Paraglaciecola psychrophila 170: one gene and its partner. The protein of the gene in region 1 interacts with the protein of each later gene in a pairwise test. Links are inferred from orthologs where the notes say so. Each region holds a gene or a part of one and is shown in the gene's direction. Other genes may lie near its edges.

Region 1 (5,583 bases):
CTCACCTTCTGCACCAGTGAAATGCTTTCAAGCTGGCGTGGAAGCCTCGTGTGATTTAACATTTTCAAATGATGGATTTGAAATTTATGGAGCAAATTTTGGAGATTCATTACCAGACCAACTCGCTGCTAATAACTTCTTAAATGTGAATTTACGCGCCGTTCGCAGCAATAATAATGTGTGTGAAGCGTTATTAATCGGTCAACGAGATATCAACCTAACCTATAACTGTGACTCGCCTGATACATGTCTCACTCCGCTTAATGGGATCAGCATTGCTGGGGATGGCTCTGGTGAAAGTACTGGAAACATAGAAGTTGAATTTGACTCGCTAGGAGTGGCGAGTTTAGACGTACTTAATTACCCCGATGCTGGACGATTAACCCTTAGAGTTCAGGCTGAAGTGGAAGGTGTCACTATTACCAACTCTGATATCAAAACCGTTGATGTCTATCCCAGTTACCTGCAATTAGCTGTTGCTCAAAGCGAGTTACTCTATGCCAGTTCCGGTGAACAAAATAACTATATCGCCGCTGAACCTTTTACTTTTTCTATTGGTGCCTACGGGGTAAACGACGCCCTGTTACCTAACTACCAAGCTGAAAACGCGCTGCTAAAAGTTACCCGTATCCAACCAGCGAGCTTGGGTAGCAATGGTAGCTTTAAATATTCTGACACGGGTATAAACAGCGCATCAATCGGTAGCAGTTTTGCCACAGCATCAGGGTTAAGCTTTAGTGCTGGCAAGCACCAATATACAGGGGCTTATTACGACGAAGTGGGGCGTATAAATATCGATGTTAAGGATGAAACTTATCTAGGCAATGAAATTGTATCAAACGGTAGTTTAACCTTAGGCGACTTTTACCCTGCGTATTTTGACGTTGCTGTATCTGTGCAACCAACCTTAGCTGATACCTGTGGCGTATTTAGTTATATTGGTGAAACTATTGGTTTTGCAACAAATCCAGAATTAACCGTCACAGCTTACAACGCCCTTGATCAAGTAACCGATAACTACAGCGACACCGATTGGAACTATCTACCGGATGAGTCAACTCTTGAAACCAATTTAAGTTATTTGGACAGCTCTACTTACACTGTAACAGGCACAGCCCGTGAAATAGATGTGGGAGATGCACCCATAGTGACCAACAATACCAATTATGACGGTTCGGGCACTGTGGCAATCAATAATGGCCTATTCCAATATAATAAGGTCGGCACAAACAACTCGACTTTTGACATTACATCGCCTTTTAGCGGGTCCGTGGACCTAGTTTTTGCTAGTGGATTTTTTACTACCACTTTTACCGGTAAAGGGGGCTCTGACTCAATTTGTTATCGAGATAGTTATGTCAGTGCCAGTTGTAATAGTCTGAGCATAGAAAATGTAATAGGCACAGAAGTTCGTTATGGTCGGATATCGCTATCTAGTACTTATGGGCCTGAAACCGAATCATTAGTTGTGCCGATTCAAACAGAATATTACGATACAGGACAGTGGTTACTGAATAAAGCTGATAATTGTACCAGTATCGCTTTTGAAGAAAGTGCCAATCATATGGAATTATTACCAAGCGGCAGCACTGATATTACCGGTGACATCAATACTATTTCTAGTACTGGGATGTTGTTATTGGGCGTGGCTGACGACAATAATGACTTTTTACTCAGTGCACCAGGTACTATGGGGGAAGTGAAATTACAATTAGATCCCAACAATGACGCCACTGGTTGGTCAGATTACTTAAATTATGATTGGAATGCAGACGGTTTCATTAATGCAGATGATCACCCCGAAGCTACCGTCACTTTTGGCCAATTTCGTGGAAGCGATAGGATCATTCATTGGCGAGAGATGTTTAATTAACATATGTACCCAATCTACTTTATTTGGGCTCCCACACTCAAGGGTGCAGTGGAGTCCAATTATCATAAAGTGCGCGTTGTATTTTGAGTTGGTTTGGGTGTGAATAACTTAATCGATGTTAATAAAATAGCGTTTCCCATTTAACATACTTGCTCTTTTCGTTGTAACTCAATGGCATAGTTGTGATCTGGTAATGTTACGCCCGATTTTTGTTATGACATAAATAGTTGCCATCAAGCATCCAGATTGGAGTCGAATAATGAACCGTATAGCTCAATTCACTCTTATCATTGCCCTTTCGTTTAGCCAAAATATTCTGTCTAGCGATCTATCGGTTGCAGATGTTGAAAACAAAATATCTGTAAAACAATCCGAATACGACAATTACAACAGCTCACTTGAAGCATAAATTGCTAATGCCGCCAGCTTGGAAAAAGAGCTTGGAGCACTTCGCAAAAATGCCATACTCGCTGATGCAGATAGACAATCTGCACTAATAGAGATGAATTTAAAATATGAACAAGTGATTGATGATCCTGAATTAGATATCACCCCAGTAATAGAAACTTACGCAAAAGCAGTAAGAACCCATAAAGCAATTAAAGATGCCATCACCGATAAATACAACCAGTGGCAAGGAGATTTGCAAGATGTGGAACAAATGCAAATATCTAAACATAGCCTACTGAATACTATCGAAAGTTTAAAAGAGCAACTAAACAGTGCTCGAATCGATCGTTTATATCAAGAATTTAATCGCCAGGAAGCGATTGTAGTCTGTCAGAACATTGCTTGTGACAGAGACGAAACGTTAGGTAAATATAGTGATCGTGGTAAAACGCTTGCAAAACAAAAAGCGTCAAAACGTTTCCTAGATAACCTGAATCCTGTTTAAGAAACTAAACTAAATACCTGTTCCAAGATCCGAACTTTCGACTAAAAGAGATGAATCTAAAAAGGAACAGGCATGAGTAAATTTGTTGAGTTGTTTTGTGATGTCGATTATTTTTGCAAAGTATTTATACCTCAATGGTGTAAACAACTGCTTGAAGACGGTACGCGAAAACGTCAAAGAGAAGGGCAAATGACCACCAGTGAAATTATGACGATTGTCGTCAGTTTTCATATGTCACATTACCGTGATTTCAAAAACTACTCTCTTGGGTATGTATCTCTTGTCTACAAAAATGCGTTTCCAAATTTATTGAATTACACACGATTTCTAGCGGTCAAAGGTGTCCTGATAGCATGACTTATATTGGCTAAAAATTCTGATTTCGCTTAGTTTGCCGCACGTGCTTCGGTTTTCGCTTTTTCTGCTTCACGGGTGCGCTCTATAATTTGTTTTCCAAGTTCTCTTTGAAATCTTCTAGCTCTTGATTACGCTGAAACAGTTCTAAAGATTTTTGTTCTAAAATAACTTCAGCAGCTCACCGAGCTTGACGCTCTCTTTGACAGAGTTTTTTAGATATTTCTTCATTCATCTGAATTCTTAAAATTTATCGCTAGGTTTCCAACTTATTATAGTTATTAACACAGTTTTATAGTTTCTTTTGAGGTCAAATTCATAAAAACGTGTTGAAACTGTTATTTTTATGGTCTTGTTGATGCTCTGTACTTGCCCAAATCCCAGTGCATTGGTACAGTTAACGAATATTAATCTTATCAATAAAAGTGCGGTTTTTACATGTTCAAAAAGCTACGGGGAATGTTTTCCAACGATTTGTCAATCGACCTCGGCACAGCAAATACGCTAATCTATATAAAAGATAAGGGTATTGTTCTCAATGAACCCTCCGTTGTTGCAATTCGTCAAGAACGCGGTACAGGTGGCCCCAAAAGTGTCGCTGCCGTCGGGCGTGAAGCAAAACAAATGTTAGGCAGAACCCCTGGTAATATAAAGGCAATTCGCCCCATGAAAGATGGGGTTATTGCTGACTTTTATGTCACAGAAAAAATGCTTCAGCATTTTATCAAGCAAGTACACGATAATAATTTTTTACGCCCCAGCCCCAGAGTTTTGGTATGCGTACCTTGCGGTTCAACTCAGGTCGAACGACGTGCAATTCGTGAGTCAGCTTTAGGTGCGGGTGCTCGTGAAGTTTATTTGATCGACGAACCTATGGCTGCTGCTATTGGGGCTGGCTTACCAGTTTCAGAAGCAACAGGCTCTATGGTGGTAGATATTGGTGGTGGTACCACAGAAGTAGCCATTATTTCACTCAATGGTATCGTGTATTCATCTTCAGTTAGAATTGGTGGTGATAAGTTTGATGAAGCTATTATCTCTTATGTGCGTCGTAATTTTGGTTCGCTTATAGGCGAGGCAACAGCTGAACGTATTAAACATGAAATTGGTGCAGCGTACCCAGGCGAAGAAGTCAAAGAAATTGAAGTACGTGGCCGCAACTTAGCAGAAGGTGTACCACGTGGCTTTACACTTAACAGCAATGAAATTCTTGAAGCCTTGCAAGAGCCTTTAACAGGTATTGTGTCGGCTGTTATGGTGGCCCTTGAACAATCACCACCAGAACTAGCCTCTGATATTTCTGAACGCGGCATGGTACTTACCGGTGGTGGAGCCTTACTTAAAGACTTAGACCGTCTTCTTATGGAAGAAACCGGTATACCCGTTGTGATTGCAGATGATCCACTTACCTGTGTCGCAAGAGGGGGTGGTAAAGCATTTGAAATGATCGATATCCATGGAGGCGATCTGTTTAGCTACGAATAATAGTTATTGAAATTTCATAGTAATCAAGGCGACATCATGTCTCCTTTAGGCAGACGATAATGAATTTAATGTTTTCAAATGGACCCTCTTTGCCTAATAGACTTGCGCTGGGTCTTTTTCTGTCTATCGCACTGATTCTGTTCGACCACAAGCTAGACGGGTTTGGCACCACTAGGGTGTACCTCAATTCATTGGTTAGCCCACTGCAATACCTAGCTAATCTTCCCGGCCAATTGCTCAATGCCAGCGCAAGTCGTTTTGTTTCTCACGAACGGTTGTTTGATGATAATGCTAAGTTGACTCATGATGCTATGGTGATGAACGGCCAACTGCAACGCTTAACTTTTTTGCAAGAAGAAAATGACCGTTTACGTAGCCTTTTAAATTCGCCTGTGCAACACAACACCCGCAAAGTTGTAGCCGAACTCATGGCCGTGGATAACAACCCTTATAGTCATCAGATAGTCATTAATAAAGGCGCTATAAATGGGGTGTATGAAGGGCAACCTGTTTTAGATGCTAAAGGCATTGTTGGCCAAATAATGCAAGTGAGTTCGACTAATAGCCGTGTATTGCTCATAGCAGATGTCACCCATGCCATACCGGTTAGGGTAGCGCGAAATAACGTGCGTTTGATCGTTTCTGGTTCTGGCAGCTTGGATGAGCTTTTAATCCAACATGTTGCCCATAGTAGTGATCTGAAAATAGGTGATATATTGTTATCCTCAGGCTTAGGCAATGTATTCCCAGAAGGTTACCCAGTAGCCACTATCACATCCATTATTCGAGATGAAAGTAGGCCATTTTCCCAGGTCAGAGCAAAACCTATTGCCCAACTTGACAGGTTAAAGTACTTATTATTACTCTGGTCAGAGCGCACATCTGAAGATAAACAAGCAGTAAAAGAGATTATTTCAAAATGAGCTTACGCAATTATTTTATCGCGCTGAGTATTATCATCGCCTTGGTACTCCAG
Region 2 (2,899 bases), 4.3 Mb from region 1 along the record:
TGATGAGTTTGTTAGCTTTTGCGGTAGTCAAACTTAATGCTTGGTTAGAAGATGAACAACAAGCGCCAGTGCAAGATATTGTGGTTTCAGGTGAACTCATTTTTATTGATATTAAGTATATAGAAATGTTGATAAAACGAACCCAACCAGGAAGCTTTTTTGAGTTAGATGTGAATCAAACCCATCAAACGGTTGAAGCTATGCCATGGGTTTACCGGGCGTCGGTTAGAAAACGTTGGCCTAGTGGTTTAGAAATTTTTGTGGTTGAGCAACAACCTTCTGCTGTTTGGAATGGCGATATGTTGCTTAATCAATATGGTGACGCATTTGATGCGCAAATTAGTAGTGACGAGCTGAATTCGAAAATAACGCTGCCTAATTTATATGGACCAGGTGGAAGTGAACAGACCGTATTACAGGGATACCGTAATATGCAGTCATTATTAGAGACGTCCAATTTATATATTGTAGAAATGTTTTTAAGCGAACGTTTTGCTTGGAATGTTGAACTGAACAATGGGATTAAATTGAATTTAGGACGCACTGAATTTATTGACAGATTACAGCGATTTGTGGATTTATTACCGCTAATTTCGCAACAAGACAGACAGGTGGATTATGTTGACTTGCGTTATGACACAGGTTTAGCCGTAGGCTGGAAAACCTTTGTTAAAGCTGCATAAATAAAAGCAAGATAACAACTGAATAATAAGAGATTAAATTAACGTGAGTGTGTTAACTGTAATGAGTGGGATGAGTGCGATGAGTGTCAGAGTTGAACAATATGTCTAAGGGTACAGAAAGAAAGCTAATAGTTGGCTTAGACATAGGCACCAGTAATGTTAAAGCCGTGGTGGGTGAGTTATTAAATGACAACTCTATTAGCATTGTGGGTGTGGGTAGTCATGCATCTAAAGGTATGGATAAGGGAGGCGTGAACGACCTTAATCTTGTGGTGCAATCCGTTAAGCGTGCCATACACGAAATGGAATTGATGGCTGACTGCAGCGTTTCTTCGGTGTTTATGGCAATTTCGGGACGCCATGTGAAATGTCAGAACGAAAGTGGCATGGTACCGATTAATAATCAGGAAGTGACTCAGGAAGATGTAGACAACGTAGTTCATGCTGCGCGTTCTGTGCCTATTGCTGCCGAACGCCGCTTGTTACATGTATTACCACAAGAATTTACGATTGACGTACAAGAAGGTATTAAAAATCCTATCGGTATGTCAGGCGTTAGAATGGAAGCGCAGGCGCATATTATTACCTGTGCCGATGACATGGCCAAAAATTTGGTCAAATGTGTAGAACGCTGTGAATTAACTGCTGACCAACTGATTTTTTCAGCATTGGCATCTAGTTATGCTGTATTGACTGACGATGAAAAAGAATTAGGTGTGTGTGTAGTCGATATCGGTGGCGGTACTATTGATATGGTAATTTATACTGATGGCGCTATTCGTCATACTGCGGTGATTCCAGCAGCAGGAAATCAAATTACCAGCGATATCGCTAAGATATTTCGTACACCGATTAGCCATGCTGAAGAGATAAAAATTAAACATGCCTGTGCTCTAAAAGATATGGTCAGTATGGAAGAAAATATCGAAGTTCATAGCGTTGGCGGTAGGCCATCAAGAGCTATGTCAAGGCATACATTAGCCGAGGTGATCGAGCCTCGTTATCAAGAGTTGTTTGAACTGGTACATGATGAAATCCGTGCCAGTGGATTAGAAGAGCAAATTGCCGCTGGTATAGTATTAACAGGTGGTACGGCAAAAATGGAAGGGGCGGTTGAATTTGCAGAAGAAATTTTTCAAATGCCGGTTCGTGTAGGTGAACCCTTGGGAATGAAAGGGTTGTCTGAATATGTCGAAGATTCAAAATTTGCTACAGCGGTAGGTCTTCTGCAATACGGAAAAGAGCATGTCATAAGTCAACTAGCGATGAAAAACAAGGTTAGTGAAGGGGTGTGGCAACGAATTCAAAGTTGGTTTAAAGGTGAGTTTTAAGAATATTTATAAACACAAACTTTTAAACGATAAAAAATGGGCAGCAGGCAAGGATGAACTCCTGACTGCTTTTATGTACAAACCGGAGAGTGAAAATGTTTGAGTTAATGGATAGTCATAGCGAAGAAGCTGTAATTAAAGTGATTGGCGTTGGCGGCGGCGGCGGAAATGCGATAGAGCACATGGTGGCACAGAATATTGAAGGCGTAGAGTTTATTGCCATCAATACAGATGCACAAGTGTTGCGCAGTTCTTCTGCAAATGTGACATTGCAAATTGGTTCTGGTGTGACCAAAGGTTTAGGTGCAGGCGCTAATCCTAATATCGGCCGCCAAGCTGCAGAAGAAGACAGAGAAACCATACGTCAGGCACTTGAAGGCGCTGATATGGTATTTATCACTGCCGGCATGGGGGGTGGTACAGGTACAGGTGCAGCACCAGAAGTAGCCAAAATAGCTAAAGAATTGGGTATTTTGACTGTGGCTGTAGTCACTAAACCTTTCCCGTTTGAAGGTAGAAAACGTACCGATTTTGCTGAGCAAGGCATCGAAGAGTTATCTAAATACGTTGACTCATTGATCACCATTCCGAATGAAAAATTACTTAAAGTGATGGGCAAAGGTACGCCGTTGTTACAAGCATTTAGTGCTGCTAACGATATTTTAAGTGGTGCAGTACAGGGTATTGCAGAGCTTATTACACGTCCTGGACTGATTAACGTGGATTTCGCCGATGTCAGAACCGTTATGTCTGAAATGGGTACCGCAATGATGGGCCATGGCAGTGCGTCGGGTGAAGACCGTGCAGAAGAAGCTTCAGAAAGTGCGATTGCTTGTCCTTTATTAGAAGATATCGATTTGTCTGGTGCTAGAGGTATTTTGGTCA

What was found.
Region 2: the proteins of C427_RS22525 (region 1) and ftsA interact in binary tests that used the Escherichia coli proteins (3 or more experiments, as listed by UniProt). The link is inferred for Paraglaciecola psychrophila 170 from one-to-one orthologs.

What each region holds. Positions count from the first base shown.
Region 1 is NC_020514.1:5,113,525-5,119,107, forward strand. What follows is about bases 2,617-5,583. They hold C427_RS22525 (rod shape-determining protein), read left to right. Parts: upstream 2,617-3,560; coding sequence 3,561-4,607; downstream 4,608-5,583. Other genes in these bases: C427_RS22515 (hypothetical protein), read left to right, coding at 2,617-2,768; mreC (rod shape-determining protein MreC), read left to right, coding at 4,667-5,530; mreD (rod shape-determining protein MreD), read left to right, coding at 5,527-5,583. Also shown: C427_RS22510 (LamG domain-containing protein), read left to right, coding at 1-1,873; C427_RS26620 (hypothetical protein), read left to right, coding at 2,133-2,282; more of C427_RS22515, read left to right, coding at 2,301-2,616. UniProt on the Escherichia coli protein: Forms membrane-associated dynamic filaments that are essential for cell shape determination. Acts by regulating cell wall synthesis and cell elongation, and thus cell shape.
Region 2 is NC_020514.1:854,774-857,672, forward strand. It holds ftsA (cell division protein FtsA), read left to right. Parts: upstream 1-784; coding sequence 785-2,014; downstream 2,015-2,899. Other genes in the region: C427_RS03775 (cell division protein FtsQ/DivIB), read left to right, coding at 1-683; ftsZ (cell division protein FtsZ), read left to right, coding at 2,110-2,899. UniProt on the Escherichia coli protein: Essential cell division protein that assists in the assembly of the Z ring. May serve as the principal membrane anchor for the Z ring.